One region of the Pseudotabrizicola sp. 4114 genome, then DNA from elsewhere that is predicted to be linked to it. Evidence: riboswitches for the same ligand, from Rfam matches in the RefSeq annotation. Region 1 holds a riboswitch; each other region holds the start of a gene.
What was found. A riboswitch is a leader RNA that binds a small molecule or an ion and turns the genes downstream of it on or off. The one in region 1 is predicted to bind cobalamin.
Positions count from the first base shown of each region.

Region 1 (7,713 bases):
ACCATCACGCCAAGGTCGATGATCTCGTAATTGTTGCAGGCCAGCACAACCCCGACGATGTTCTTGCCGATGTCATGCACATCGCCCTTCACCGTGGCCATCAGCACCTTGCCCGCTGTCTGCCGCCCGATCCCGCCATTGGCCAGCTTTTCGGCGTCCATATAGGGCAACAGCACCGCCACCGCCTGTTTCATCACCCGGGCCGATTTCACCACCTGCGGCAAAAACATCTTGCCCGCGCCGAACAGATCGCCCACCACGTTCATCCCCGCCATCAGCGGGCCTTCGATCACATGCAGCGGGCGGTCTGCCAACTGGCGCGCGGCTTCGGTATCGGCTTCGATGAATTCGGTGATGCCATTGACCAGCGCATGTTCCAGCCGCTTTTCCACCGGCCAGTCACGCCAGGCCAGATCGCGGACCTTTTCCTCGCGCGCGCCGCCCTTGAAGCGATCTGCGATCTCCAGCAGGCGGTCGGTGCCATCTGCGCGGCGGTTGAGCACCACATCTTCACAGGCCTCGCGCAATTCCGGGTCGATCTGGTCATACACCACCAGCTGCCCGGCATTGACGATGCCCATATCCATGCCCGCCTGAATGGCATGATAGAGGAACACCGCATGCATCGCCTCGCGCACGGTGTCATTGCCCCGGAAGGAAAAGGACAGGTTCGACACCCCGCCCGAGACATGGGCATGCGGCAGGTTCTGCCTGATCCAGCGCGTCGCTTCCAGAAAATCGACGCCGTAATTGTTGTGTTCCTCGATCCCGGTCGCGACGGCAAAGATATTGGGGTCAAAGATGATGTCTTCGGGCGGGAATCCCACCTCCTCGACCAGAATGCGATAGGCGCGGGCGCAGATTTCGGTCTTGCGGGCAAAGCTGTCGGCCTGTCCGGCCTCGTCAAAGGCCATCACCACCACCGCTGCGCCATAGGCAAGGCACAGCTCTGCCTGATGCCGGAACGCGGCTTCGCCCTCTTTCATGCTGATCGAGTTCACCACCGGCTTGCCCTGCACGCATTTCAGGCCCGCCTCGATCACCTCCCATTTGGAGCTGTCGATCATCACCGGCACACGGGCGATGTCCGGTTCCGCCGCCAACAGGTTCAGAAACTCGACCATCGCGGATTTGGAATCGATCAGCCCTTCATCCATGTTGATGTCGATGATCTGCGCGCCGTTCTCGACCTGATCGCGCGCCACCTCCAGTGCTGCCGCATAGTCGCGGTTGACAATCAGTTTGCGGAACCGGGCCGAGCCGGTCACATTGGTCCGCTCGCCGATGTTCACAAACGGAATGTCCGGAGTCAGGACAAAGGGCTCCAGCCCCGACAGGCGCAGATAGGGGGTCATGTGACGATCCTCGGTGCTTGGCCTGCCACCGCATCGGCGATGGCCTTGATGTGGTCAGGCGTGGTGCCGCAGCAGCCGCCGACCACATTCACCAGCCCCTCACGCGCGAAACCGGCGATCTGGGCCGCCGTCTCGTCCGGGCCCTCGTCATATTGGCCAAAGGCATTGGGCAGCCCGGCGTTGGGATAGGCGCAGATGAAGGTGGGGGCCACGCCCGCCAGTTCGGCCAGATGCGGCCGCATGGCCGACGCCCCCAGCGCGCAGTTCAGGCCCACGGTAAAGGGCCGGGCATGGGCCACCGAATGCCAGAACGCGGTCGGCGTCTGGCCCGAGAGCGTGCGGCCAGAGGCATCGGTGATGGTGCCCGAAATCATCAGGGGCAGGCGATGGCCGGTTTCGGCAAACACCTCAAAGCAGGCGAAAATCGCGGCCTTGGCGTTCAGCGTGTCAAAGATCGTCTCGATCAGGATCAGATCGGCGCCGCCCGCCACCAGCCCGCGCACCTGCTGGCCATAGGCGATGCGCAGGTCATCGAACGTGACCGCGCGGTAGCCCGGATCATTCACATCCGGGCTCAGACTGGCGGTGCGGTTGGTCGGCCCGATGGCCCCGGCCACAAAGCGCGGCCGCCCGTCAATCGCCGTCGCCCGGTCCAGCGCGCGGCGCACGATGCGCGCACCTTGCGCGTTCAGATCATGCACCGCGTTTTCCATGCCGTAATCGGCCTGCGCGATGGTGGTGGCGGAAAATGTGTTGGTCTCGACAATATCGGCCCCTGCCATGGCATAGCGGAAATGGATCTCCTCGATCGCCTCCGGTTGGGTCAGGATCAACAGGTCATTGTTGCCCTTTTGCGGATGCTCGGAATGGTGACGGCAGACGTGACCCGAGCCATGGCCGCCATAATCCTCTTCGGACAGCCCCAGAGTCTGGATCTGCGTCCCCATCGCGCCGTCAAGGATCAGAATGCGTTCTCGGGCCAGAGTGGCCAGCTGCGAAAGGCGGGGGCTGTGGTCAAGCATGGGGCAGGGTCACTTCCAATGTCAGGAAAGCGAGACCTTACAGCATCTTTAATCATGACGGAAATTCATAGTTCTAATGAAAATTATGAATTACACGCAAGTTCGGGCGCGCCGACCCTTCACCAATGAAGCTGCGGCCCCGCAAGACCGCAGCTCTAGAATCAGGCCCCTTTCTCAGACATCCACACTCACATCGCCAATCGGAACCGAGCAGCAGGCGAGAATATATCCTTCGGCAACCTCGTCTTCCGAAATGCCGCCGTTATGCACCATATGCACATCGCCCGAGAGCTTGCGGATCTTGCAGGTGCCACACAGGCCAAAGGTGCAGCCCGACGGGATGTTCAGCCCCGACTGCTTGGCCACCGACAGCACGGTATCGGTTTCCGAACAGGCTGCTGTGACGCCCGAGGCCGCAAACCGGATCGAGGCGCTGGTGCCCGCATCGGGCACCACATCGTCATGCACCGGCACTTCGGCCAGCGTCCGCGCCGGCGCGCCAAAGCTTTCCTGATGGTACTGGTCCATGTTGTAGCCAAGCGAGACCAGCATCTCGCGCACGCCCTGCATGAACGGCTCCGGCCCGCAGCAGAACACCTCGCGCTCCAGATAATCCGGGGCCATCAGCCCCAGCATGATCTGGCTCAGTCGCCCCTGATAGCCCGACCAGGCGCGGAACGGATCCGGCTCGTCAACCGTGAACCGCAGCTTCAGCCCCGGCACCCGGTTGGCAAACTGCTCCAGCCGTTCGCGAAAGATGATCTCGGACGGACGCCGCGCCGCATGGACAAAGGTGATGTCCGGCATCGCGCCCGAATCCCAGGCCCAGGTCGTCATCGACATCATCGGGGTTATGCCCGACCCCGCCGAGATGAACAGGTACTTCTGTGCCGGATGCCGGTGAAAGCTGAAAATCCCGCTGGGCCCGAAGGCCTTGATCCGCACCCCGGGTTTCAGATTTTCCAGCATCCATCGCGTGCCGATGCTGTCGGGCTGCGCCTTGACGGTGACCGAAATCGACAGCGGCCGCGAGGGCGAGGACGAAATGGTATAGGTGCGCTGCACATTCCCGCCCGGCACCGGCAGATCCAGCGTGATGAACTGACCGGGCTGATAATCGAACCACGCGCCCGACGGCGCGCGAAAGGTAAAGCTGGCGGTGTCGGCCACATCGGGCACCACCATCGCGCATTCCAGCGGCTCGGAATCGCGCCAGGGCTTGCCCGACCAGTTGATCTTGGTTTCCATCATTCCGCCGCCTGCGCCGGTTGTGGTGCCAACCGGTCAGCCATCACGGTGCAATACCAGTCGGTGAACTGGATCACGCCTTCTTCCTGAATCGGCGAATAGGGGCCGGGTTCATAGGCCGGGGACAGAATACCCTTCTGGTTTTCCTCGACCACCTGACGATCCTCGTCATTGGTGGCGAGCCAGACTTCGGTCAGTGTCTTCAGATCGTAATCAACGCCCTCAACCGCGTCCTTGTGGACCAGCCAGGTCGTCGTCACCTCGGTTTGCGTCGCACTCACCGGCAGCACGCAGAAGGTGATGGCGTGATCGCCGAGGAAGTGGTTCCAGGTGTTGGGGTAGTGATACATCAGCAGGCTGCCCGCATCGTTGAACGGCATCGTCCCCATGCGCCGGGCCACCGCCGCCTTTGTGCTCATCGTATAGCTTTCGGCATGGTTCAGCAGCGGAATCCGCGCCAGCCGCCATTGGAACGCCGGATGGTGAACAAAGCGCGATGGCAGGCCTGCCGCTTCGCAGCGATCCCAATGCTCCAGAATCTCCGGGCTGGCCGAATGCGGCCCGTCCATCGCGCCGATCTTGGGATTGTCCGAAAAGGTGCGGCACAACGACGGGTGCGAGCCGCCACAGTGATAGCATTCGCGGTTGTTCTCGATCACCAGCTTCCAGTTGCCGTTTTCGATGATGCTCGACGTGAAGGCCACCTTGGCGTCGCCAAGGCCCGACGGCGCCAGATAGGTCATCGCGGTCCTGGCCAGATCGGCGATCGGCGGCGGCACATCGGCCAGACAGATATAGATGACCCCACCCAGATCGACGCAATGCACCTTTTTCAGGCCAAAGGCCTGCGGGTTGAAATCCGCGCCCATGTCGCGGGCAAAGATCAGCTTGCCCTCCAGATCATAGGTCCATTGGTGATAGGGGCAGACCAGATTGGTGGTCGAGCCCGACACCTTGGCGCACAGCCGCTGCCCGCGATGGCGGCAGACGTTGTGAAAGGCGCGGATGCGCATGTCCTTGCCCCGGATCACCACCACCGGATAGGCCCCGATCTGCATCGTCGCATAGGCTCCGGGCTTGGCCAGTTCGCAGGCCGGAACGGCAAAGATCCATTCCTTGTACCAGATCGCCTCCAGATCGGTCTGATAGACGCCCGGATCGGCATAAAGCTCCCGCGACAAAGAGAAATCCGGTTTCCGCGACCGGATCTGCGCGTATGTGTCGCCTTGGCTGAGCATCTTGACCTCGCTTGCCCCATGCCTCCCCGCATGAGAACGGTGGATAGTGATATGCGGCAGGGACGGGCGGCAGGGTGGCGCAAGGCCGGCCCTGATGCCCACCGCCTGCCGCGGTGTGCGTCTTCGGTGCAGGGCTGGTTTCCGGGCTGAAGAGCAGGCCTTGCAGCCCGGACGCGACACCTTCCCAAGGGCGGGCCCCCAGTGGTCTATGTCACGCCACACTCCCTTTACCGTTGCGGGGGCAGCGCCGGAATTGCACCGGCTTCCCAATTCTCCGCTGTCGCCAGCGGCACCTTGCTCAACCACCATACAACAGGGCCGGAAATGCCGCATAGCAGCGGCGACTTTGCATCATCAATTTCCGACGCGCAGCTGCAGGTTGCGCCCGGCTCCTGGTGCATTCAGGAAGGTGCTTGACTATCCTGATAGATTTAGTAAGTAATTATCACCCACCGGAAGATCCGGGCACAGACCCGGGCACGGACAGGCAGCGTTTCAAACCGGACCGCGTGGTGCCTTTCCTCTTTCCCTCACGCCGCGCGGTCCAGCCAAAAGGTGATCCCATGTCCGCGTTCCGGGGTGCAACGAACCATGTCAGACCCTGCGGCCAGCCCGGCCCGCGTGAGCGGCTGCTTGCAGGTTCCGGCTTTGACAATTTCGAGATCCGCGCGCTGGAGGTGATGCGGTTGATTTTCGCCGGTATGAGCAAAACCCGGCCCCGCTATGCGCCAGACACTGTGATGGTGGCCCACACCCTGTTCGGCTGCCACCGGGGCGGCATTCTATTGGCGGGGTTGACGGCTTTCGTGCAGACCATGGCGATGTCGCGCAGCGAAAATTTCCGCTATGCCAACCCGTTCTGCGCTGGCTGTGCCGCAGTGGTGACCGAGAACGAGCTGCATCTGCTCAGCATTCTGCATCACAGCCGCCGGGGAGCCACGGGCCGTGCAATGACCTATGCGCTATTCCTGTGCGATGCCCGCCCGGTTGCCGCCCTGCTGGACGCCGCCGCCGATCTGGCAAGTCTTGCCCCGTTGACGGCCGATGCCACCTTGCCGCCAGCCGCTGAGCGTGGGGCAGGGGGGCGATAAGACCCGGAAATGTCAGGGGATGTCAGGGTGCTTTTGCCCGGTCTGATCTTGTGATGATACCGGATCGTGCGCGGAAACCTGCGCCTCCGGCGGGAGTATTTGGCAAGCAGCAAATCAAAGGACGACCCCTGCCCATTGCTGCTTGTTAAATACTCCCGCCGGAGGCACGTTGCGGGTGGTGCTTGCGGGGGCGCTTCGGACAAGTGGCGGAGGCGCGCGGCCGGGTCTTGCAATCGCCTAAGTCGTCAAAGTTGGCAGGTGCTGCACAAAGGCTGCGCGCGACCGGGTGTAGATGGCCTGAACCTCGGCCAGCGGCAGATCACTTTCGCCCGCTTCGGCTCGGCTTTCACAAAGCCGGGCAATCTCTGACAGCTCGGTAAACCCCAATGTCAGGGCGGTGCCCTTGAGGGCATGAAAGGCTGACTGCATCTCTTGGGCTGTTGACGCAGCGCCAAGCCCCGCGACGGACTGATCTGCCTCGTCCAGAAACAGGATCACGACTTGGCCGAAGGCGGTGGCGCCGATGGTCTGCTTCAGTTCGGCCACGCGGTCCCAGTCAATCATCTTACCATCATTCCTCTGGCTTTTCCCACCTTATGGGTCGATGCCATCCCAGTCTTTCAGACCTGAGCTAGTACGTTCTGACATGCAGTCCAGAGGACAACAACCCGCTGTCGTGCGGGTCAGGCCGATCTTTTGAACCGGGCCTGACCCGTCACAGGCCGCGTGCTGCAGGTGAGTGCGACTCCGCTCATTTCTTGTGTTGCGCTCCTGTCTGATCCTGTGTTCATATCATATCTTGTGAATATACTGGTTGTGGTGTGTGTGCAGGGGGTTTGACAGCGCCTTCTGAATGCCGCTACCGCTACGTCAGGTCCGCCGGACCGCGCCTTTATTTACCACAAGGGAACCAGATTGACCGTCACCATTGAAATCAGCGTCGTTGTCCTGATTGCCGCGACAATGGCGCTGTTCTCGCTGTTGATCGGCTTGATCGAGCGCCGCAACCGCACTCTGGATGTTGATCTGAAACGCGCCAACACCTGGCTTTGCGGCTCAAATGTCGGGTTTCTGGTGGCGTCGATCACGCTGCTGTTCCATCATGATCTGCCGTTCTGGCTCAGCGTCTGCATTATCATCGCAGGGGCGCATCTGGGCATCCTGTTCGGCTTTTTTGCCATGCATCAGGGATTGAAGGCGCGACCGCCCTACGGCGTCTTTGCTGTGATCTGCTCGGCGATCATTGGGCTGCAATGGGCCTTTGTCCTGAGCGGAACCCGCCTGCCGCTGCTCTTTGTCAGCACGTCGGTCATCAACGGGCTGGTGACTGCGACGATGGGGGTGATCATCCTGCGTTTGTCACGCCCCTATGAGCGGGAGCTGCGGCTGCTGGTCTGCTTTCCGTTTTTTGTGATCGCCGTTGGCTATGCGCTGCGGCTTGTGCTGGCCGCATCGGGCGTACCGACCTCGGTTCTGGTCACGGCGACAGCGCTGATCGCCTTTGTTCTGGCTTATTCCGCCTTGCAATGGTGTTTTGGCCTGATCGCCCTGCGCGCCGCCCGGCTGAACAGGTCACTGACACTGGAACGCCAGCGGGCACAGGATCTGGCGGAATCGCGGGCGCGGTTTCTGGCGCATATGAGCCATGAAATCCGCACACCGCTGAATTCCGTTCTTGGTCTGGCCGATGTGTTGCACGGCATGGTCCGGCAACCCGAGGCGCGCGAGTTGATCGGTCATATCCAGCAGTCCGGCGATC
Region 1 is NZ_JAVDWP010000003.1:87,285-94,997, forward strand. It holds gene metH (methionine synthase) at 1-1,355, opposite strand, end outside; gene J2X53_RS07855 (homocysteine S-methyltransferase family protein) at 1,352-2,377, opposite strand; gene J2X53_RS07860 (hybrid-cluster NAD(P)-dependent oxidoreductase) at 2,552-3,628, opposite strand; gene J2X53_RS07865 (aromatic ring-hydroxylating dioxygenase subunit alpha) at 3,625-4,863, opposite strand; cobalamin riboswitch at 4,978-5,175, opposite strand; gene J2X53_RS07870 (hypothetical protein) at 5,427-5,954, shown strand; gene J2X53_RS07875 (Hpt domain-containing protein) at 6,192-6,518, opposite strand; gene J2X53_RS07880 (ATP-binding protein) at 6,870-7,713, shown strand, end outside.

Region 2 (7,713 bases), on a different contig from region 1:
CCCTGTGCGTCGGACGTGCCCTGCGCTGTGCCGTGCAGGATGCGGTCAAACCCGCGTGGCGTTGCAACCAGTGTCACATCTGCCACCGCAGGATGGGCGCAGCCCTTTGCGCAGCCGGAGACATGCAACACTTTCCCGTCGGGGATCAAGGGTGCAAGGCGGCGGGCCAGCGGGCGGACAGGCGCATGCGCCTGCAGGCAACCGGGGGCACCGGTGCAGGCCGCCACGCGCCGCAGCGGATCATCCGCTGACAGGACAAGCCCCGGCAGACCGGGAAGCCGGGTCAGGCCCCGGATCAGCAGCATCCGCCACGGCGTCACCCGCAGATCGCCCAGCTGTGCCAATGCGGCCAGTGTTCCGGCCTGCATCTGGCCAAACTCAAACCCCACCATCGCGCCCTGCGGAGACAGACCCGGCGCGGGGGGGGATGCTGCGGGAGCAGGGGCCACCGTGCCCGCAAGCGGACCCTTGGGCCGCACCCCGCGCGCGATCAGACCGGCCATGCGGCCCCGGCCATCGGTCACCCCGCCAGAGGCGATAAACCATTGTGCCAGGGCGACCGCATGCTGGCCCACATTCGCCCTTGAGACCGGCGCGCCCATAGGCAGGCCGTCACACCGCAAGATCAGCCCGCCCGCGCTGTCACGCTCCAGCCGGATATCGGCGGAAACGGAGTGCAGCACCGGGGCAGGGCCGGTGTCGATGGCAAAGCCGAACTTGCCCGGCAGAATTGGCATATCGCCGAGTGCCGCAGCAAGGGTCTGCGCCAGTGCCTCGGTCGCAGCATCGGCAAACGGCGTGACCAGCAGGTTGCGCTGCGCCTCTTGTGCGGCATCGGCGTCGATCAGGCCAAGCGCGCGCAGATCGGCGATCAGGGCCGGGTGGCTGGCCTCTGTCACGCCGCGCAGTTGCACATTGCCCCGGCCTGACAGATCAATCACCCCGTTGCCATGCGCCTGTGCCGCCGCTGCAATGCCCGCCGCCTGCATCTTGCTCAGCCGCCCGGCATCGGGGCGCACCCGCACCACCAGCCCGTCGCCCGACATCATCGGGCGCAGCGCGCCGGGGCACCAGCCTTGCACCACGAACCCCGCGCCGGCCATCACAGATCCCCCATGGCCGCGGCGATGGAGTTGCGCCGTGTGATCCATAGCCCCGCTTCGTTCAGACGGCGGAACAGATCCTGCAGCGCGGCCAACGCACCCGGATTTGCCTGCGCCATAAAGGCCACCACATCGTCGCGGCCCAGTGTCGCCTCGTGATACAGGTCGAACAGATGTGGCGGCACCACCCCGGCCAGATGGGCAAAGGCGGCCATATGGTCCAGCGTCGCCGTAATTTCCGCAGCACCCCGAAAGCCATGCGCCATCATCCCGTCCGCCCAGTCGGGATTGGCGGCACGGGCGCGCACCACTCGGGCGATTTCCTCGGTCAGGCTGCGGGCGCGCGGGCGGTCGGGCTGCGTGGCATCCAGATGATAGAGAGCAGGGCGTTCTGCGCCCAACCGCGCCATCGCGGCGGCAAACCCGGCCTCGTGTGCGGCGTAATCGGCGGCCAGCAGCAGGTCACTTTCCGGCAGGTCCTGCGCATGGACAAAGGCATCGGCCGCGCGCAGCCGCGCCTCCAGCCCGGCGCGGTCATCGCGGCTGATGCCATCCGCGCCAATCGCCCAGGACGAGGATGCCAGCCACGCCTCGCCCGCCGCCGCGCGGGCCTGATCGGTGAAATCATCCATCGCCACGCCCATCCCAAGGCCATATTGCCCCGGACGCGGGCCGAACACCCGCGCCGACGGGTCGCGGTAGGGATTGTCCTCTGCCGCCTCGTCGCGGGCGGCCAAGGCTGCGGCCCCGGTTTCAAACAGCGCGGCCAGCCCCGGAAACACGTCGCGGAACAGGCCCGAGACGCGTAAGGTGACGCTGATACGCGGGCGGGCCAGCAGGGCCAGCGGCACCACCTCGACCCCCGACACCCGGCCAGAGCCCGCATCCCAGACCGGGGCCAGCCCGGCCAGATGCAGCGCCATCGCAAATTCCTCGCCCGCCGTGCGCATGGTGGCGCTGCCCCACAGGTCGACCACCAGACCACGCGGCCAGTCGCCGTGATCCTGCAAATGCTTGCGCAACAGCTCTTCGGCCAGCTTTACCCCCTGCGCATGGGCAGACCGGGTGGGCACGGCGCGCGGATCGACGGAGAACAGATTGCGCCCGGTCGGCAGCACATCGCTGCGCCCCCGCGCGGGCGAGCCGGAGGGGCCGGGCGCGACACGACGACCCGCAAGTGCGGTCATCAGCCCGGTGCGCTCGTCATCGCCGTACGCGCCCCGGCCAAAGGTGTGCAGCCCCTGACCATACTGGCTTTCCTTGATGTCGCAGACAAAACGGTCGATCCGTGTGATCGCCTCGGCCATGCTTGCGCTGGCAGGCAGGCCAAGGTCATCCTCGACCCCGGTGGAGCGGGCTTCGGTGCGGATGTCGGTGATCAGGCGGTCACGGCGGCCGGGGTCAAGCCCATCGGCGGTGGAGTATTCATCCAGCAGCCGTTCCAGCCGGTGCATCGTCTGTGGCACGGAAGATGGCGCCAGCGGCGGCGGCAGATGGCCGATGGTGACAGCGCCGATCCGGCGTTTTGCCTGTGCTGCCTCACCCGGATCGTTGACGATGAACGGGTAGATCACCGGCAAGGCCCCGGTCAGCGCCTCGGGCCAGCAATCGCCGGACAGGGCGACGGATTTGCCGGGCAGCCATTCCAGCGTGCCATGCGCGCCCATATGCACCATCGCATGCAGACCCAGTGACCGGAGCCAGAGGTAGAACGCGACATAGCCATGACGCGGAGTGCGCGACAGATCGTGATAGTGCGCATCGCGTGCGCCAACCTCGCCCCGTTCTGGCTGCAAGGCGATCAGGATCTTGCCCCGGCGCAGGGCGGCAAACTGAAAGGTTGCATTGGCAAAAGCCGGGTCATCCTCGGGCTGGCCCCATGCTGCGTAAAGCGAAGCGCGCAGGTCAGGCGTCAGCGTGTCGAGGGCAGTAAGGTAGTCCGCGAGAGGCCACGCCAGCCGGGTTTGCATCAGGCCGTCGCTCAGCGCGTCACGTGTCGGGGCGTCGTACCCCTCAGCGGCAAGGTCAGCCAAAAGCGCCTCGGTCGAGGCGAGGGCATCCAGCCCGACCGCATGCGCCATCTGATGCGGGCGACCGGGGTAGGTGGACAGGACCACTGCCAAAGCCCGGTCCGCCGCTGCGGTGACAGACAGCCGGTGCCACGCCTGCACCCGCGCCACCACCCGCGCGACCTGCTCGGGGTCGGCCCGGTGCGCAAACCGCGAGAACTGCAGATCCGGGTCACGTTGCCCCGGCGACTTGAACGAGACCACCCCGGCAAACAGCCGGCCATCGACCTCGGGCAGTACCACATGCATCGCCAGATCGGCGGGCGACAACCCCCGGTCCGACCCGCGCCAGTCGCGCTTGCGGGCCGTCGACAGCGCCACCTGAAACACCGGGCAGTCCATGCCGTCAAACGGCGTGGAGCCATCCTCGGCCCGCGCTGAAAAGGCTGTGGCGTTGACGATGGCAACCGGCGGAGCAGCGCTGAGCCGGGGTCGCAGCCAATCAGCCAAACCGGGGGCCTTGAGCGACGGCGCAAACACGCCGCATGCTGCGAACCCGGCCTGACGCAACGCGAGGATCAGCGCATCAACCGGGGCGGTATCGGCAGCGGTCAGATAGCTGCGATACAGGCTGACCAGCACCAGCGGCCCCTCTGGCGGGGCAGCGATCACCCCGCGCCCGGGGTCATAGAACCCGAAATCCGGCACCCGCTTGTCGCCCGGCACCGGACCGGCATAGAGCCCGGCCGCAAGGCAAAGCTGCGCCAGAGCCGCCTGCGCCGCCACCGCGCCCCCGGCGTCACACAGCGCCTGCAACCGGCGCAGGGTCGAGACCGGCAAGGTTGACGCCGCATCCAGCGCCGGATCGGGCCGCCCGTCAGCGGGCAGGATCGCCAGCGCAATCCCGTGCCGCCGGGCCAGATCCTGCACCGACGCAATGCCATAGGGCCAATACGCCTCGCCGCCGATCAGGCGGATCAGAATGGCCTTGGCCCCGGCAAGGGTCTGCTCGACATAGGTATCGACCGAGACCGGATGTTTCAGCGCAACAATGTTCTGCAAGCGCAGCGAGGGCAGCGCCCCTGCCGCGCGGTGCCAGCCTGCCGCAAAGGCCCCAAGGTCGCTGTCGGAAAACGACAGCACCACCAGCTCTGCCGGGTCCTGACCCGGATCAAAAGGGGCTTCGGTCTGATCCAGACCATGGGTCTCGCGGAAAACGACATGCATGATGCGGTTTCAGCCCCTCAATACGCTGAGGAGTGCAGTTTCGTCGATGTCATGGTGTTCGGCAATGACCACCAGCCGCGACCGGCGCGGCTCGGTGCCCCATGGGCGGTCAAACTGCTGGCGCACCCGCTCGCCCACCGCCTGCACCAGCAGGCGCATCGGCTTGCCCTGAACCGCGACATAGCCCTTGATCCGCAGGATATGCTGCTCGCGTGCAAGGCGCTGGATGCGGGCGACCAGATCATCCGGATCGGTGATCTCTGGCAGATCAATCACGACCGAGGCAAAATCATCATGCTCGTGATCGTCATGGCCATCGTGATGGCTGGGACGGGCGGCAAGATCATCTTCGGCGGCCGCGTTCAGGCCCAGGATCACGCGGGGGTCGATGACACCATCGGTCATCGCCAGAATCGGCAGGCGGCGCGGGGCCTCTGCCTCGATCATCGCGCGGGCCCTGGCGAGCCCGGCTTCCCCGGCCAGATCGGCCTTGGACAGCAACACGACATCGGCACAGGCGATCTGATCCTCAAACACCTCTGACAGCGGGGTTTCATGGTCAACCGCATCATCGGCCAGGCGCTGGGCATCTACCGCGGCCACATCGGGCGCAAACCGGCCTGCCGCAACCGCTTCGGCATCGGCCAGCGCGATGACGCCATCAACCGTGATCCGTGACCGGATCGCGGGCCAGTCAAACGCCTTGAGCAACGGTTTTGGCAGCGCCAGACCAGAGGTTTCGATCAGAATATGGTCGGGCGGCTGTGGCAGGGCCATCAGTGCCTCGATCGTCGGGATGAAATCATCGGCCACGGTGCAGCAGATGCAGCCATTCGCCAGCTCGACGATGTTCTCGACCGGGCAGCTTTCGTCGGCGCAGGATTTCAGGATGTCGCCATCGACGCCCACGGTTCCGAATTCGTTGACCAGAATGGCCAGCCGCTTGCCCTGCGGGTTCTGCATCAGATGCCGGATCAGCGTGGTCTTTCCCGCGCCAAGAAAGCCGGTGATGACGGTGACGGGAACTTTGGTCAGGTTGGTCATTTCAGCTCTCCAGGGGGGGAAGACGGGCAAGGCTTTGCTTGCGGAAGATCACGGGCCGGTCGCGCCAGGGCACCAGACCGTCAGGTGTGGCCGCATACAGTGCGGCACCGCGCAGGATTTCCGGCACATCCGCCTCAGTCATCCGCCCATAGACGTAAGACCAGCTGCCCGGTTTGCTCAGCGCGATGCCGCACCCGTGGTCGCAGGCGGACAGGCACTCTACCGGACGGACCGCCACCCCGTCAGGAATGTCGGCAGAGCGGATGGCGGTGAACAAGCGGGCACCGGGGCAGACCTCGCCCTCGGGCACCGGCTGCCCGGCCCGGCAGGTCATGCAGATGTGTAAGACAGCGGTCATACAACCCTCTTGGTCAGACAAACGGGGAATGGCCGACGGCAAGGGCAGAGGGCCCCATTCCGAAGGTCACGGCACACCCCGTCCGTGTTTCAGTTCAGGCGCTGGCAGGTCTCCCGGCTTGCGGATATCGGACCCTGTGCCAGATGGCGTCGGGGTCCGGCGCTCTGTTCGCCTTCCCAGCCTGATGGCCAGTGGCATGAACAGACCTTTCCGGTCACGGTCGCGGGGGCGGCTGCGCTTTGGCTTGGTGGCCCGGTGGACCGCAAAACCTGTCGCATTCCCTCTTGGCCTGCCGTAGGACAGGCACCAGCGCTTAGTCTTCCGACTCCTTTGCCACAGCGGGGGGCGGTGTCAAGGAAAAGGACCGGCACGATGACGGACGTAAACGACCCGGATGCAGAAAACACAGACGCAGAGCTTGCCCGCCACGCATCCAAGATGGCCAAGAAAAAGGCCGCCCGCGACCGGATGATGAGCGGGAAAGAAGGCGAAAAGGGCCTGATCATCGTTCATACCGGGGCGGGCAAGGGTAAATCCTCGTCTGGTTTCGGCATGATCCTGCGCTGTATCGCGCACGAGATGCCCTGCGCTGTGGTCCAGTTCATCAAGGGCGCCTGGGATACCGGCGAGCGCCGCATGATCGAAGGGCATTTCCCGCATTTGTGCCAGTTTCATGCGATGGGCGAAGGCTTTACCTGGGAAACCCAGGACAAGGCCCGCGACATTGCGGCGGCACGCAAGGGCTGGGAAAAGGCAAAAGACCTGATCCGCAACCCTGACATCCGCTTTGTGCTGCTGGACGAAATCAATATCGCCCTGCGCTACGACTACCTGGATATCGACGAGGTGCTTGCCTTTCTGCGCGACGAAAAGCCGCCGCTGACCCATGTGTGCCTGACCGGGCGCAATGCCAAAGAGACGCTGATCGAAGCGGCGGATCTGGTAACGGAAATGACGCTGATCAAGCATCCGTTCCGCTCTGGTATCAAGGGGCAGCCCGGGGTTGAGTTCTGATGAGCGTGCTCTGCGCGGCATCTGCCGGGGCTCTGCCGCTGAAATATTCCTGCCAGGACAAAAGCAATCGTTCCTTAACCTTTGCCAGCGACTCTGGGGGAGCGGAACAGGGAGGGATCCCGATGGCCGCCCAAGGTAAAGGCGCCGCGTCCCGGTCGTGCAAGCGGTCCGGGGCGCGGCTGCTGATGTCTGGTCCTGCGCATGCTTTTATCTTGGCATTAAATATCCCCGCCGGAGGCTCCCGCAGGCGACGTGGCGCTGGGGGTGAAAGATAAGATGACAGCGCTGATGATACAGGGCTGCGGCTCCAATGTCGGCAAGTCGATGCTGGTGGCCGGCTTGTGCCGGGCGGCGCGGCGCAGGGGGCTTTCGGTGGCCCCTTTCAAGCCACAGAACATGTCGAACAACGCCGCGGTCACGGTCGATGGCGGCGAGATCGGCCGGGCACAGGCATTGCAGGCGCAGGCCTGCGGGCTGGAGCCGGTGACGGATATGAACCCGGTGTTGCTCAAGCCCGAAACCGATGTCGGCGCGCAGGTCATCGTTCAGGGGCGGCGGGTGGCGACGGTGCGGGCACGCGACTATGCCGACCTCAAACCAAAGCTGATGGTGTCGGTGCTGGACAGCTTCCACCGGCTGCGGGCCGCACATGATCTGGTGATCGTCGAGGGGGCGGGCAGCCCGGCAGAGGTCAATCTGCGGGCGGGCGACATTGCCAACATGGGCTTTGCCCGCGCCGCAAATGTGCCGGTGGTGCTGACCGGCGATATCGACCGGGGCGGGGTGATCGCGCAGATCATCGGCACGCAAGCGGTGATGGACCCCGCCGATAACGCCATGGTCGCGGGATTTCTGATCAACAAGTTCCGTGGCGACCCCCGGCTGTTTGATGATGGCTATGCCTTGATCGCGGCCCGCACCGGATGGCCCGGTTTTGGCGTGCTGCCGTGGTTCGACA
Region 2 is NZ_JAVDWP010000006.1:21,531-29,243, forward strand. It holds gene cobG (precorrin-3B synthase) at 1-1,103, opposite strand, end outside; gene cobN (cobaltochelatase subunit CobN) at 1,103-4,339, opposite strand; gene cobW (cobalamin biosynthesis protein CobW) at 4,349-5,383, opposite strand; gene J2X53_RS14605 (DUF1636 domain-containing protein) at 5,385-5,741, opposite strand; cobalamin riboswitch at 5,827-6,067, opposite strand; gene cobO (cob(I)yrinic acid a,c-diamide adenosyltransferase) at 6,114-6,755, shown strand; gene J2X53_RS14615 (cobyric acid synthase) at 7,032-7,713, shown strand, end outside.
Region 2: linked by a shared signal. The riboswitch ahead of J2X53_RS14605 (DUF1636 domain-containing protein) and the one ahead of J2X53_RS07865 (aromatic ring-hydroxylating dioxygenase subunit alpha) in region 1 are both predicted to bind cobalamin.

Region 3 (7,713 bases), on a different contig from region 1:
CGCAATCCCGCCTCGCGCATCTGGGCGACAGCATGGCTGGGAACCTGACCCGGCGCAAAAATCAGCGCGCGGGCGGCACCGGAATGCGACGCCGACCAGCCCAGAGCGCCAAGGTCTTTGGCAAGTTGTGCGGTCGGGTCATCGGGCGGGCCGCGACGGGTCAGGCAACGGGCGGCACTTTCCGTGGCAATGGCGGCGAAACCGGCAAGCGCCGCGCCGCGCTGCCATGCTGTCACCAGATCGCTGACATCGTCATATGCGCTGTCCGTGGCGCGGGTCGGCAGCGGCGGGCCAAAGAAGCCGCCCAGAAGATGCGCGCGGGGCAGGGCTGGCCCTTGCGCCAGCACTCTGCCCTCGCGGGAGGACCAGATCAGCCGGTCGGGGTGGCCGAACATCAGGGGGTCGCTGGCCCCTTCGGCAGCAACACAGGCGCGTGCCAGCAGGGCGGGCGGTCCGCAAAACCCGGCCAGCCGGGCGATGGCGACCAGCGCCGCCGTGCTGGCCCCGGTGCCAAGCCCCGGCGGAAAGGCCGGATGCAGGTGATAGGCGCCGGTCAGGGGCAGGCCCAGCGCTGACAAAAACCGGCGCAGCACCGGAGGTGGCACGGGAAAGCCTGCGGGCGCATGGGGCGTTTTGACAGTCAGGCCAGAACAGGCCCGGCGCCCGGCCCGCAAAAACATGCCATCAGGGCGCAAGGTGACCAGAACAACGGGCCCCTGCGCGCCCATCCGGCCTTGGAGCCATTCGCCGAAGTGGCAGGCTTGTCGCAGGATGCCCCCAGAACGGCGGTCGGCAAAGGCAGAGTTCATGGCCGGTGATCATCCTGTGCCAAAGCCTCCGGCCAGCGGTCCTGAAACACCAGATCGGCCAGATCCAACCGGTTTTGCCAGCCTTTGACCTGCAATTCGGGTTCGGAATACAGCGCATCAACATGGCCGAGGCAAAGGTACGCCACCGGCACGACCGGATCGGGCAGGTTCAGAATCCGGCGCAGATCACTGTCATGAAAAATGCTGACCCAGCCGACGCCAATGCCTTCGGCACGGGCCGCAAGCCACAGATTCTGCGCGGCACAGACGGTCGAGTACAGATCCATATCGCGGTTATGGGTCCGCCCCAGCACCACCTGCCCGCCGCGGGTGCGGTCACAGGTGATGCAGATGTTCACCGGGGCCTCACGGATGCCCTGCAATTTCAGCGTGGAATACAGAGGTTGACGGTCTGCACTGAACATTCCGGCCGCTTCGGCATTGGCCCGCTCAAACGCATCATGGATTTCGGCTTTCACCTCTGCGCTGCGGATCACGATGAAATTCCACGGCTGCATGAACCCGACCGAAGGCGCATGATGCGCTGCGGTCAGCAGGCGGAGCAGGACATCCTCATCAACGGCGCGCGGCGTAAACTGGCTGCGGACATCGCGGCGGGTAAAGATGGCGCGGTAGACGGCATCACGCTCGGTGGGTGAAAATGCCTGAACGGGTTGCGGCTGCATCTGGTCTTTCGTCACGACAAAACCCCTGTCATCAGAAACAAGGCCCCCGCTGACCATCGGGCACCCCGGTTTCGTCTGGCCGGTCTTCTGACTTGGTTTCACCCGGTGCCGCGCCTTCCCGGTCAGTCGGACCAGTGGCTGTTGCGGCCCCGTCCACCTTACAGCGTTGGGCACGTCGCGGAGTCTCACCGCGTTCCCGATTATCCCGACGGCAATCGCATCGAGCACCAGACACCTGATGCCTAGCGGCTCAGCCGCTGGTTCACAATGGGGTTGGTTGTGCGTATGACCGGGACAGGCTTGCCTGAGCCACTGCGCGGCCTCAGCAGCCTGCGGGCTGGTGCGTTGGGAACCCTTGGATCAAGCCGGAGTGACAGAGTGACCCGTTGCTTTGCCGCGCGATTTGCGGCATTCCGCGCCTTATGGTCCTGTCTCTGATCATATGGCTGCGTGGCGTGGCTTTGGTTGCGCTTCTGGCGACTGCCCTTGGCGTCGCTGGCTTTGGCCATCGTGCGCCGATGCAGCAGGATGCGACGATCGAGGCATTCTTGCTGTCCGGTTTTGCAATGGCCGATCTGTGCGGATCATCGGGGTCCGGCGATGCAGCGGCGCCGCTGTCCTGCCTCGCCTGCACAGTCACCGGCCCGGCGCTGATCCCGGCCAGCCCTTGCGTGATCCGCGATGCGGATATGCAGATCATTGCCGCCGTTTTTGCCCCGCGTGCGCGCCAGACTGTGCCTGCCGTTCACGACCCCGCCCGCGCGCCGCGTGCCCCGCCGCTGGCCTGAACCTGTCTGTCTGAAATCCATCCAGTCCTGACAGCCGGCCGCGCGCCGTGCTCAAGCCAAAAGGCAATCGTAATGTATCTTTCGTCTTCTCTGAACCGCGTCAAAACCCCGCTTCTGGCCTTTTGTGCCGCACTTGCGCTGGCAACCAGCGCACAGGCCCATGGCGTGACCGTGGGTGATCTTGAGATCATTCACCCCAATATCCTGGCACCTGCCGCTTCGGCAAAATCGGCTGCGGGCTATATGGGCATCGCCAATGAGGGCACAACCGCTGACCGGCTGATCGGCATCGAGATGCCTTCGGTCCAGCATTCCGAACTGCACACCACCGAACACAGCGCCGATGGCGTTGCGCGCATGATGCATGTGGATGCCATCGACATTCCGGCGGGCGAGACGGTGCTCTTGGAACGCGGCGGCATGCACATCATGCTGATGGGCCTGACCGAGCCGATGACTGAGGGGCAGATGGTGCCCGCCACCCTGATCTTTGAACAGGCTGGCCGCGTCGAGGTGGAGTTCAGCGTCGATCCGTCGGATGGTGCTGACCATTCCGCCATGGGGCACTGAGGCCTGAAACAAAGGCCCGTGGCGTTCGCGCGCCACGGGTTTCCTAGCGATAGCGCCGGAAAAACCGCGAGCGGTCGTACAGCGTTTCCAGCCGTTTCATCCGGCCTTCGGTCTCTCCCCAGGTCCGGCTTTGCACACTTGCCAGCAGCGTTTCGACCAGCACGAGGATCGACACGGTCGAGTCCCAGGCCGAAGGTGCTTCGATATGGCAGGTCAGCGTGTGGCGGGCGTGGGCGGCGGCGGGGCTGACCCAGCGGTCGGTGATCACCACCACCTCGGCCCCCTGTTCCACCGCCAGCTCTACCAGTTGCAGCACCGAGTTTTCATAGCGCCTGATATCAAACGCCACCAGCACATCGCCTGCCTTCATATCCAGCAGAGCCGGGGGCCAGGTGTTCGACATGTCCGACAGCAGCGTCACCTCGGGCCGGACCACCTTCATCAGCGAGACCAGATAATCGGCATGGGCATGGGTGATGCGGCCGCCCATCGCAAAGATCCGCCGCGACGGATCGGCCAGCAGCGCCACCACCTCATCAAACACCGCATGGTCGATCTGGCTGAGCGTGGCCTGCAGATTGGCCACCACCGCATCGGCAAAGCGGTTGAGGATATGGGTGTCAGGCACGCCACCTGCCCAGCGGTCATGCTTGACCAAGGGCGATTCCAGCATCGCCCCCACCTCGCCGCGCAGGGCGGACTGGTAATCGGGGTAGCCGCGATAGCCCAGTTTCTGGCACAGGCGCACCACCGTCGGGGTCGAGACCTCTGCCGCCCGTGCCAGAGCGGTGATCGAGCCAAGTGCCGCGACCGGATAATGCCGCAGGATATGGGTTGCCACCTGCCGCTCGGCCCGGGTCAGGTCGGGCAGCGCGGCGCGCATCCTGTCTTCGACGCCGGGGGGAAGATCCATATCCACGCCTTTCCTGCCGGTGGTGCCCTGATTTCGCGGGGCAAAGGGCTGATTGCAAACCACTCTGCCAAGTTTCCGAAACTATTGTAACAGAAATTGTGCAGAAGAAAAAATCTTGACAGAACCGTGTCGGATCAGGAACCCTAGCGCCATTGCGAGGGGGCCGAGTCACCGATGAGCCTGCATTCCACCCAGACAGATTTTGCCGCCACCGTCGAAAACCGCGACGCCGCTGGTGCCATTCTGCTGGTCTGCGAACATGCGAGCAATGCTTTTCCCGACCCTTGGGGCAATCTGGGGCTGACAGAGGCGCAGCAATGCGCCCATGTCGCGTGGGACCCGGGCGCGCTGGCGCTGTCGCGCGCGCTGGCGCAGCGGCTGGATGCCGCCTTGGTGCACGCCCCCGCCAGCCGGTTGATCTATGATCTGAACCGTGGCCCCGACCGCCCCGACGCCATGGCGGCGCGGTCCGAGCTGCATGATATTCCCGGCAATCTGGACCTGACGCCGCAGGACCGTCTGCACCGGGCAGAATCGCTGTATCTGCCGTTTCACACTGCGCTGCATGCCGAGATTGTGCGCCGTCTGGCCTTGGGGCGGGCGACGGTGGTGATCACCATCCATTCCTTTACACCCGTTTATCATGGCCAGCCCCGCGCGGTGGAGTTTGGCGTGATCCACGATGCCGATGACCGGCTGGCGCGGGCCATTCTGGCGGCAGCACAGGCCGGAACCGATCTGGCCTGCGCGCTGAACGAACCCTATTCCGCCGCCGATGGCGTTACCCACACCCTGCGCTTGCAGGCCACGCCTTACGGGTTGGCCAATGCGATGCTGGAAATCCGCAATGACCTGATTGCTACGCCCGAACAGGCTGCGGCGATGGCCGACCGTCTGGCCCCGGTGCTGCAGCAGGCACTTGCCACACTGGCGGAGGGTTAGGCGATGCCGCGCGTTGCCACAGGTTTTGTGCGTCTGGTCGACCGGCTGAATTACGGCGTGGGACGGATGGCGATGTATCTGCTGTTCGTGCTGATGGGCATCCTGATGTGGTCGACCATCAGCAAAGCGTCCGGTGCGCCGTCACTGTGGACGCTGGAAATGGCGCAGTTTATAATGGTGGCGTATTTCGTGCTGGGCGGACCCTATGCCATGCAGATGGGCAGCCATGTGCGGATGGATCTGTTCTATGCCCAGCAAAGCCCGGTGCGGCAGGCGTGGTGGGATGCCATCACTGTGTTGGCGCTGATCTTCTATCTTGGCGTCATGCTGTGGGGTGCGGTCGATTCCACGCTGTATTCGCTACAATACAACGAACGCAGCCCGACCGCCTGGCGGCCCTATCTGTGGCCGATCAAGGTCATCCTGTGCACTGGCTTTTTTCTGATGCTGCTGCAAGCGCTTGCCGCATTGATCCGTGACGTGGCCACCATCCGTGGGGAAACCATCTGATGCCCTATGAGATGATCGCGGCCCTGATGTTTTCGACCATGCTGTTGATGATGATGAGCGGGCAACGGGTGTTCGGCATCATCGGCTTTGTCGCCGTGGTGTCGGCGATGGCGCTGTGGGGGCAAGGCGGCGAGCAGATGGGCTTTTCCGCCACCATGAAGCTGATGAAATGGTATCCGCTGCTGTCGCTGCCGATGTTCGTGTTCATGGGCTATGTGATGTCGGAAACACGGCTGGCCGATGATCTGTACCGCATGTTCCACATGTGGTTCGGGCGGGTGCGGGGCGGGTTGGCGGTGGGCACCATCCTGCTGATGGTTTTGATTTCGGCGATGAACGGGCTGTCGGTGGCGGGCATGGCGATCGGATCGACCATCGCTTTGCCGGAACTGCTCAAGCGCGGCTATGACAAGCGCATGGTGACGGGCGTCATTCAGGCCGGGTCGAGCCTTGGCATCCTGATCCCGCCCTCGGTCGTGCTGGTGCTCTACGCCATGATCGCCCGCGCGCCGGTGTCAGAGCTGTGGCTGGCGGGGCTGATGCCGGGGCTGCTGATGGCGTCGATGTTCATTCTGTATATCACCCTGCGTTGCCGGTTTCAGCCGCATCTGGGGCCGGAGCTGAGCGTCGAGGAGCGGGCGCAGATCACCCTGGCTGACAAGCTGCACAGCCTGCGGGCCGGGTTGTTGCCCTTCATCATCTTCGGCGCGATGATGCTGCCGTTCATTTATGGCTGGACCAGCCTGGTGGAAAGCAGCGTGATCGGGGTGGCGGCCACGGTCTTCGGCGCGGTGATCAAGGGCACCTTTACCCGCAAGGTGTTCGAAGTGGCGACCCGCAGCACGCTTGGCATCACCTGCATGTTCATGTGGGTGATCCTGGCTGCGCTGTCGTTTGGCGCGGTGTTTGACGGGCTTGGTGCGGTCAAGGCGGTCGAGGCGCTGTTCGTCGACCGGCTGCACATGGGGCCGTGGACCATCCTGATCCTGATGCAGCTGTCGTTCCTGCTGATGGGGATGTTTCTGGATGACACCGCCATGCTGGTCATCGTGGCGCCCTTGTACGTGCCGCTGGTGGCCACGCTGGACCTTGGCCTGCCGCGCGAAGACGTGCTGATCTGGTATGGGGTGCTTTATACCATCACCTGTCAGATCGCCTATCTGACGCCGCCTTTTGGCTACAACCTGTTCCTGATGCGGGCCTTTGCGCCGAAAGAGATCACGATGGGCGATATTTATCGCTCGGTGACGCCTTTTGTCGGGGTGATGATCGTGACGCTCGGCCTGATCATGGCCTTTCCGCAGATCGCGCTTTGGCTGCCGCACCTGATCTACCGAAACTGAGACCTGAATTGAGGCGCGGCCACACCGCGCCCGCCCATTCACCAACAAGAGGTATCCCTGATGACAACATCCAGACGTTCCTTTCTGACCAAAACCGCGACCCTCGCCGTCGGGGCCGGGGCCGCCACGCTTGCCACGCCTGCCGTGACCCGCGCGCAAGAGGTGATCAAATGGCGCATGCAGACCTATGCCGGGGCCGCTCTGGGCGAAGAGGTGGTGAAACCCGCCATCGACGCCTTTAACCGGATGGCGGCGGGTCAGATGGAGATTGAACTGTTTTACGCCGATCAGCTGGTGCCAACGGGCGAGCTGTTTCAGGCGATGCAGCGCGGCACGATTGACTGCGTGCAATCCGATGACGACTCGATGGCCTCACCTACCGAAGTCACCGTGTTCGGCGGCTACTTCCCGATGGCGCTGCGCTACAGCCTCGACGTGCCCGCGCTGTTCAACAAATACGGGCTCAAGGCGATCTGGGAAGAGGAATACGCCAAGGTCGGGGTCAAGCACATCTCGGCCGGGGCCTGGGATCCGTGTCACTTTGCCACCAAAGATCCGATCAACTCTCTGGCCGACCTGCAAGGCAAGCGCATCTTTACCTTCCCGACCGCCGGCCGCTTCCTGACCCAGTTCGGCGTGGTGCCGGTCACGCTGCCATGGGAAGACATCGAAGTCGCGGTTCAGACCGGTGAGCTGGATGGCATCGCATGGTCGGGCATCACCGAGGTCTATACCGTGGGCTGGTCGAACGTGACCAACTACTTCCTGACCAACAACATCTCGGGCGCCTGGATCGGCCACTTCTTCGCCAACATGGAGAAATGGGACGCCCTGCCGCCGCATCTGCAGGAAATGCTCGCCACCTGTTTCGAGCAGTCGCATTACTACCGCCAGCACTGGTACTGGGCCGGTGAGGCTGACCTGCGCCTGAATGGCGGCAAGCTGCAACTGACCACGATTCCCGATGAGGAATGGGCAACGGTCGAGGCGGCTGCGGTGACGTTCTGGGATGAAATCGCGGCAGAATCCGAGGTGAAAGCCAAGGTTGTGGCGATCTTCAAGGAATATAACGAAGTGCAGAAAAAAGCCGGGCGTCCGTATCGCTACGGCTGATTATTTTGCCTCGGAACATCGGGGGCGCATTCGTTGCGC
Region 3 is NZ_JAVDWP010000006.1:31,026-38,738, forward strand. It holds gene J2X53_RS14625 (propanediol utilization protein) at 1-809, opposite strand, end outside; gene bluB (5,6-dimethylbenzimidazole synthase) at 806-1,495, opposite strand; cobalamin riboswitch at 1,555-1,742, opposite strand; gene J2X53_RS14635 (hypothetical protein) at 1,918-2,283, shown strand; gene J2X53_RS14640 (copper chaperone PCu(A)C) at 2,356-2,853, shown strand; gene J2X53_RS14645 (MurR/RpiR family transcriptional regulator) at 2,897-3,766, opposite strand; gene J2X53_RS14650 (N-formylglutamate amidohydrolase) at 3,941-4,708, shown strand; gene J2X53_RS14655 (TRAP transporter small permease subunit) at 4,712-5,218, shown strand; gene J2X53_RS14660 (TRAP transporter large permease subunit) at 5,218-6,561, shown strand; gene J2X53_RS14665 (TRAP transporter substrate-binding protein) at 6,622-7,674, shown strand.
Region 3: linked by a shared signal. The riboswitch ahead of bluB (5,6-dimethylbenzimidazole synthase) and the one ahead of J2X53_RS07865 (aromatic ring-hydroxylating dioxygenase subunit alpha) in region 1 are both predicted to bind cobalamin.

Region 4 (7,713 bases), on a different contig from region 1:
ATGCCAAGCGGGTCATGGATTTTCGCGAGATCTGCCGCAAACTGTGGCCGCAAGGTCAAGGTCACGCTGGTCGGATGCTTGCCCCGTGCGCCGCGGGATTCCTGAACTTCCGGCATCCCATCACGTTCCCAGTCGTCAAAGACTTGATCGCGCAGACCTTGGGCAACGCGGCGGATCAGAAACTGGACGGTGCAACGCGCAGCGGTGGCCCAAGCTTCCGCCAGTCGCGCCTGCCGGGTGGTCAGCGACAATGCGACATGGACAACATGCCCGCGGGCAGCGGACCCGCTGGCAATGCCAGTCGCCTTCACATCCCAAGCCTTTTGGGCGCCGAAGACCTTTACCTCGTCCCGGGACTCTTCTTTGTGCCCGATGGGTCTGGCGCTGACTTCGCCTCCGTTGCCACTTGGCGTGGCCGCAGGCGCAATCCGTCGTGACGAAGGATTGGTCTCGGCCGCTGCGTCAACCGACTTCGACGGTACCGAGATTTCCCGATCGGCCAGATTACTAGCTCCCGCGTTCCCGCCGAAGCCCAGCTTGGCCGAAAACCCCGCGTCCTGGCGGATGATCCGCATCATGTCCTTGCGCTGCGCCATCATGTGATCTCCACCGGTGTCAAGATCAGCTGGTCAATTTCCTCCAGAAGGTCCCCTGCCTCCTTCACGGCACTCTGGACATGCGCAGCAAGCGCCCGATTTGGCGTCTTGTCCGCGATCACCCCGAGAAGCCCTTCTCTGTCCATCCGAACATAAGCGGCGCGGCTACCAAGATAGGTCTCAAGGGCAGGCAAGGACTGGAACAGCTGTTCAGCCATCGCTCGCTCTGTCTCTGACACCCGCACAGGCACCCGGTTGAGCAACACAGAAAATCCCGCAAGTTCGCCCGGATTTTCCACTCGGCCACGAAGCTTCAGGTACCAGTTGGCCGTTTCCAGCGTCTCGCTCAGATCGCCGCGCGACAGCATCATCGGGCAGATGATCCGGTGTGCTGCGACCGCCAGAACGTCTTGCGCTTCAGATCCGCCGCCGAAGGTGTCGATCAGGATCAGGTGCTCTTGATCGGGCTGCTCATAGATCTGCCCGATGGCTTCTGCCACCCGGTGCGCATCCAGCGTATGGATCACTTCAACCAAAGGAGACCAGTTGCCTGCCTCCTTTCCCGCCTGCATCCACTTGAGGCAGGATTTTGAGGCATCGGTGTCGAAGATCGTCACCGTCTCGCCTCGTGCAGCCGCAGCAGAAGCCAAGGCGCGGCAGAGGGTGCTCTTGCCCGATCCCCCCTTGCGGTTCATTACCAGCACAACACGTATCCCGTAACCCATACCACTTTCCTCACTTATCGAATTGCATTTCCCACAATGCGGATCGCGTAAATCTTTTATCTTAATTCACATCGCTTTAATCTGAACGCGCATTGCGGATATCAGAAATCGTCTCGCGCAAGTCTTATTGCACAAGGCGTATCACTTTAATCGTTTGTCTGATTACCGGATGCGTATGTCTTTTATCTGATCGCGCAATGCGTGTGCCACAGGGCGCAACCCCGAACACACATCACTGATGCCACAATACGCATCCCATATATCCTTTCTCCGGTTCCTGAACGCCAAGCGAAAGCTTCAGAAAGATAAATAAAACAGAGCTTTAAGCCCACAATATGAGGGGAAAATCCACCTCTCGCGGCATGGCAAGGGGTGCAAATCCCTGTCTTGCCTTGTGCGTTCAGCGATCAGTGAAACGCATTGGGTGGCTCGGGATTAACCAAGGCCGCCACAATCTTCAAGTACAAAAGTCGCGCTTAGATTGTGCTTGAAAGGGAGGTGAAGGAGGGGGTAGGAAGAGTGGCAGGAAATGCGATGTGTCTACAATAATTCGATGGTTGGTTGCGATGGTAAAATCTCCTTCTGGTGACGTTCGATCCAAATCGAAGACAAAGCCGTCAAATGCGGTTCCGCCCAACTCTTTGCCATCAAGGCCGATCGGGGGCATCCGGCGCGGTCGCCCTACTGCAGATGGCTCCGGTCAGGTTGTGAGTTGCCGCCTGCCTGCCGAAGAACTGCATGCCTTCGACGCGCTCTGCACCCAACTTGGCGCGAAATCCCGCTCGGACGGGGTGCGCTCTATCGTGCGGATGGCCTCCGGTTTCCTCGAGTTCAGCCGGGAAGACAGCCCGCGTCTGGAGGAAATCCGCTATGAGTTGGGCAAGATCGGCACCAATGTGAACCAGATCGCCCTGGCTGCGAACCGGGGTCGTGCCCCGATGGTCAAGGCGCAGTGGGCGTCCGTGGATGAGTTGCGCCGGTCATTGCCGATGGTGGCGAAAGCGCTGAGCCAGGTCATCGCCGAACGCCGGCGGCAGGGTGTGGCGCTGTTCCGGAAGTTTGCGGAAAGCCAGGAGGGGGCACGCCATGGTTAAGTTTGGGTCGCGGCCCATCGGGCTGGCAGAGGCCGTTCTGGGCGAGATCAACTTCCTGCGGCCGCAGCAGGGTCGGGTGAAGGCGGGCAATTCGTCGTCCAAGCGGGGGTTCAGTTTCTCGACCCGGGCCAGCCAGCTGTGGCGGTTTTCGCTGGGCTCGAACGCGGCGGTGCTGAAGAAGATCGGCAAGGGTGGAACAGCGAACGCCAAGGAGCTGGCGGCGCAGATGAACTATCTGTTCTCAAAATCAGCCTCGATCTTCGGCAACGGGGTCGTGCTGGACGCTGACGCAAAGGGTCTGACCAAGGACGAGCGCAACGAGATCGTCGGTGACTGGGCGGAGGACTGGCGTGGCTCGCCGAAGAACGGTCATACCACTCATCTGCTGATGAGCTTACCGTCCCATGTCCGGCCAGAGAAGGCAAAGCTGATTGCCGAGGCCTGGGCCTTCGAGATGTTCCAGTCGGGTGAGCATCAGGACGATGTCTGGTCCTACGTTGCGGCCCTGCACACCGACAAGTCGCACCCGCATGTCCACATGGTGATCAACAACCGAGGCACAGTGAATGACAGCTGGTTCTTCATGGCCAAGGAGCATGTCTTCAATCTGGAGGTCATGAAGCAGCGGATGGTGGCGATTGCGGCCGAGGAGGGCGTGTTTTTGGATGCCACCTCGCGCGCCGAGCGCGGGTTGCTGACCTATGGCCCGTCCCGGGCAGAGATCGAGCGTGCGCGGGCTGAGGGGCGTGCGCCGGAAGAACGGCCGCGCGAGGGTAAGGCGCTGGAAGATGCCCTGGCCACGATGGCGCGCACGGCGGATGCGTTTCGGAGTCTCCAGCACCTAGCGGCGCTGACGGGTCTGCCAGAAATTGGCGAGAAGATCGCCAAAGCGGAAGAGGCGCTGCGAAGGGGTGGGGTGCTGCAGCCGTTTCCGGGTGATGTGGCCACAGCAGAGCGCGCTGATCTGGACCGGCATTTCAGCGGCTGGATGGCTGAGGCTGAAGGTAAGATCCGGAAGATGCCTGTCGCCGAGCGCAAGGACATGCGGGACGAGCTCTATGGCTATGCCATCGACGTCGCCAAGGGGTTGGGTGATGCCCGTGGCGTACAGCTCTTGCAGATGGTGCCGCAGACCAAACTCTATGCAACGGGTCTTGAGGGTGACCGCCTGACACAGGGCAGGGAGGCCATTGATCTGCAGCCAGGTGCCTCAGATCGGCTGAAAACGGACATCGTCGGCAAGGCAGTGGCCCTGGGTCTCAGCGGTGATCGCATGGCTGAGCGGCTGGAAACCGGTGCCGCCAATGCCTGGGAAGAACGCGATTGGGTGCGCAGTGACTTGGCAACCCTGTCCGGGAGGCGGCGTGCTGACTTAAGGAATCCGGATCAAAGCCGGAAGGTCGTCGATGATATCGAAGGGTTCTATGAAGCTGCGGCCAAGCTAATCGATCATGCCCGGGCGCATGAGGTCGTCCCTGAGAATGATCGGCTGCTGCGGGCCCTCGGGTCGATGGGCCGCATCATGCAGGCGGATGGAAAGGTAGAGTTCCGGGGCGATGCCCATGCTGAGCGGTTCGCTGATGAACTGCGTCAGCGGTATGGCAAAGAGGTTGTAGCGGAACTCGCCAGCGGTCGGACCGATGCGTTGGCTGTTGATTTCGAGGATGCGGATCAGCGGAAGTGGATCGCGCGTGCGGTTGTTTCGGCCGCGAAGTCACATGTGGCGTTTGGGTTGACCTTGCGAGAAGCGCGCAAAGCTGAGCGGCGGCTGGCATTGGAGCCTGTGAAATCAGAGGAGCGAGACTGGGAGCGTTGATCGACGAAGTGGGCGGTTTCCGGACGTTCTCCGCACGCGCAAACGCAACCTTGCCAGCATGTAGAAGCGGACATTTCGCCAGGATCACGCCGCCGGACCCGGCGCAACTTGAAAAGGGGTCAGATCACCGCCACCATATCCGAAGCCGCGTCGAAGCACAGATGAACCGCATCAAATCCTTCGGCGAGAGGATCATGTTGCGTGATCCCGATCGCCAGACCACCGAGGTTCACACCATCACCAGGGAACAGGTTGCCGCACTTACTGGATTGGCCTTGGTCGTGCATGCCAGCGGAACACTTCGCAGAAAACGGGCCATCACTGGAGATCCCCGTGCTCTGCGACATGTGATGTTCCAGACAGCCCCAGTCGCGGCACATCACAAAGCAAGCATGAAAACTTTCGCAGATCGCCTCCGCAAGGATGGAAATCCGCACACGGCCATCATCACCGCCGTCGCCAGAAAGCTCGTTATCATTGGGAACGCTCTGTGCAATAGCCGTCAGAAGTGAACCGCCCCGACGGCCGGAGAGATACAGCTTCTAAGCAAGGCGCTTGCAGCCCGTGGATTTTGGGCATATCGGTTTTGCGTCGGTTTCCGCAAGGAATCAAAAGGGAATCCGTCACCGGTTCTTCGGTGAAACGGAACTGCCCCCGCAACTGTAGGCGGCGAGCGTGCAGCGAAATACCACTGTGGCCAGTGCCATGGGAAGGTCGCTGTTCGTGATGACCCGTCAGTCAGGAGACCTGCCGACAGTGTCAGCAACGCGAACCGGGCGGGGTGTCCGGAGAGGTGTCGAATGAATAATTCCCAAAGGCGGCCTTTCGTGGCCGTCACAGCCAGAACACATGCGTCACGCCGGTCGGCTGTCGCGGCATTCAGCCCATGGGTCGGCAATCTTTCCCTGTCTCCGGTCGTAATATCCTTTGGAGACGACCCATGTTCAGACGATCCTTCACGGCAGCCGGAAGTGCTGTCCTCTGGCTAGCAGTTCCTGTGCATGCCGAAACGGCCTATCCCTTGACTCTGACCAATTGCGGGGTAGACGTGACCTTTGAGGCCGCGCCGGAAAGCGTGGTGACTGTCGGACAGGCCGCAACGGAAATCCTGTATTCCCTTGGGCTTGGCGACAAGGTTCAGGGAACATCCGTTTGGTTTACGGATGTCCTGCCGGAATTCGAGGTGTTGAACGCCGGTATCGAGCGAATCGCCGACAATGACCCGAGTTTTGAAAGCGTGGTGGCCAAGCGCCCCGGGCTGGTGGCCGTGCAGTATGAATGGCATGTCGGGGCGCAGGGCATTGTCGCCACGCGCGAACAGTTCGCGGATCTCGGTATCCCGACATATACGCTGCCTGCCGATTGCATTGGCAAGGACAACACTGCCGGGTCCGATGGCACCCGGCTTGAACAGTATGAGATGGACAGCCTCTATCAGGGGATCACGGAGCTTGCGCAGATTTTCGATGTCGGGGATCGCGGGGACGCGCTGGTTGCTGACCTGAGGGCGCGCGAGGCGGCCGCCATTGAGAAAGCGCAAGCGCTGACTCTGGGCAACGCGACCGCAGTATTCTGGTTCTCGTCTGCAGAAATGGACATTGATCCCTATGTCGCGGGGCAGGGTGGCGCGCCAGCCAATATGATGCAGGCACTTGGCCTTGAAAATGTGGTCAGCAGCGATGAGGAATGGCCCGTCGTAAGCTGGGAAACCATCTCGCGGGCCAACCCCACTATCATCGTGGCCGCCCGGATGGAGCGTCGCCGTTTCGAGGCGGATGATATCGATAAAAAGCTGGAATTCCTGCGCAGTGATCCGGTCGTCAGCCTGATGGATGCGGTCACGAAGGACCGGGTTGTCATTCTTGATGCGCATAGCATGGACCCGTCGATCCGCAACATAGCGGCGCTGGAAACACTGGCCGACGCTTTGGCAGAGTCTGACCTGAAATGACGGTCGAGACCGCTCCCGTCCGTTCCACCCTGCGTCCGGTTGCGTTCTGGGGGCTGTCGGGAGTGGCCGTTCTTCTGGTGGCGATCGTTGCCGGTGTGGTTATTGGCGAGACGCCGCTGCCATTGGCCACGGTTGGTGCCGTCGTGATGAACAATCTGTTGAGCGCAGAGTTCATCGTCGATCCGATCGATGCGGGCATTGTCTGGAGCTACCGCTTGCCGCGCACCCTGATAGCTGCGGCTTGCGGAGCCGGGCTTGCGCTTTCGGGGGTCGTGCTTCAGGCTTTGGTGCGCAATGCGCTGGCCGATCCCTATCTTCTGGGCGTCTCGGCGGGGGCCGGAACCGGTGCTGTCGCGGTCACCATCCTAGGCCTCGGCGGTGGTGCCATCGGCATATCCGCCGGGGCGTTTGGCGGGGCAACGCTGGCCTTTGCGCTTGTTGCGGCGCTGGCGCGCGCGGCGGGTGGCGGATCGGCGCAGCTGGTGCTGGCGGGCATTGCCGGATCACAACTGTTCAATGCGCTGACTGCTTTTTTCATCGCGAAATCTGCCAATGCGGAACAGGCACGCGGCATCATGTTTTGGCTTCTGGGCAACCTGTCCGGTGTGCGGTGGCCGGATGTCTGGCTTGCCACCCCCGCTGTGGGGTTTGGGTTTCTGGCCTGCCTGTGGTTCACCCGCGCGATGGATGCCTTTTCATTCGGCGCGTCTTCGGCGGCTTCGCTGGGAATTTCGGTGCGTCAGGTGCAGATCGTGTTGATCGGTGCCGTCACGCTGATGACCGCCACGATGGTCAGCCTTGTCGGCTCTATCGGCTTCGTCGGGCTGGTGATACCGCATGCAATGCGATTTGTGGTCGGGTCACGGCATGGCCGTTTGGTCCCGGCTTCGGCACTGGCAGGGGCCTTGTTCCTGATCGCCGCCGATATCGTCTCCCGTATCTTGATAGCCGGGCAGGTGGTGCCCATCGGTGTCGTGACCGCGCTGGTGGGTGCGCCCGGCTTTGCAATGATCCTGATCCGGAACCGGAGGCGGCTTTGAAACTTGAAGCAGTTGCCTTGGGGTGGGGAGCGGGCGGGCGCCAGATCGTCAGTGCTGTGACACTTGCCATCCGGCCCGGCGAAACATTTGGCCTTGTCGGCCCGAACGGCTCGGGCAAGTCCACGTTGCTGCGTCTGATGGCAGGCCTGATTCCGCGCGCCCAAGGCTCGGTGCTGCTGGATGGCCAGCCGATCACGGCGTTCACCCGGCGGGACGTGGCGCAACGGATCGCCTTAGTCGAACAAATGGCCGACACGTCTGAAGCCCTGAGCGTCCGGGATGCGGTCGAGCTTGGCCGCACGCCCTGGCTTTCGGCACTCGCGCCTTTTGGCGCGGCAGATACGGCGATCGTGGATCAAGCCCTGTGTGCTGTCGGCATGCGCGATATGGCGGATCACGCATGGTCAACGCTGTCAGGCGGTGAGCGCCAGCGTGTGCATATTGCCCGCGCGCTGGCGCAGCGGCCGCGCCTGATGATGCTGGATGAGCCG
Region 4 is NZ_JAVDWP010000016.1:46,925-54,637, reverse strand. It holds gene J2X53_RS20450 (hypothetical protein) at 1-599, opposite strand, end outside; gene J2X53_RS20445 (division plane positioning ATPase MipZ) at 596-1,321, opposite strand; gene mobC (plasmid mobilization relaxosome protein MobC) at 2,029-2,415, shown strand; gene J2X53_RS20435 (relaxase/mobilization nuclease domain-containing protein) at 2,492-4,231, shown strand; partial or broken gene J2X53_RS20430 (IS5/IS1182 family transposase) at 4,363-4,464, shown strand; gene J2X53_RS20425 (transposase) at 4,468-4,743, shown strand; cobalamin riboswitch at 4,807-5,001, shown strand; gene J2X53_RS20420 (ABC transporter substrate-binding protein) at 5,172-6,182, shown strand; gene J2X53_RS20415 (iron ABC transporter permease) at 6,179-7,222, shown strand; gene J2X53_RS20410 (ABC transporter ATP-binding protein) at 7,219-7,713, shown strand, end outside.
Region 4: linked by a shared signal. The riboswitch ahead of J2X53_RS20420 (ABC transporter substrate-binding protein) and the one ahead of J2X53_RS07865 (aromatic ring-hydroxylating dioxygenase subunit alpha) in region 1 are both predicted to bind cobalamin.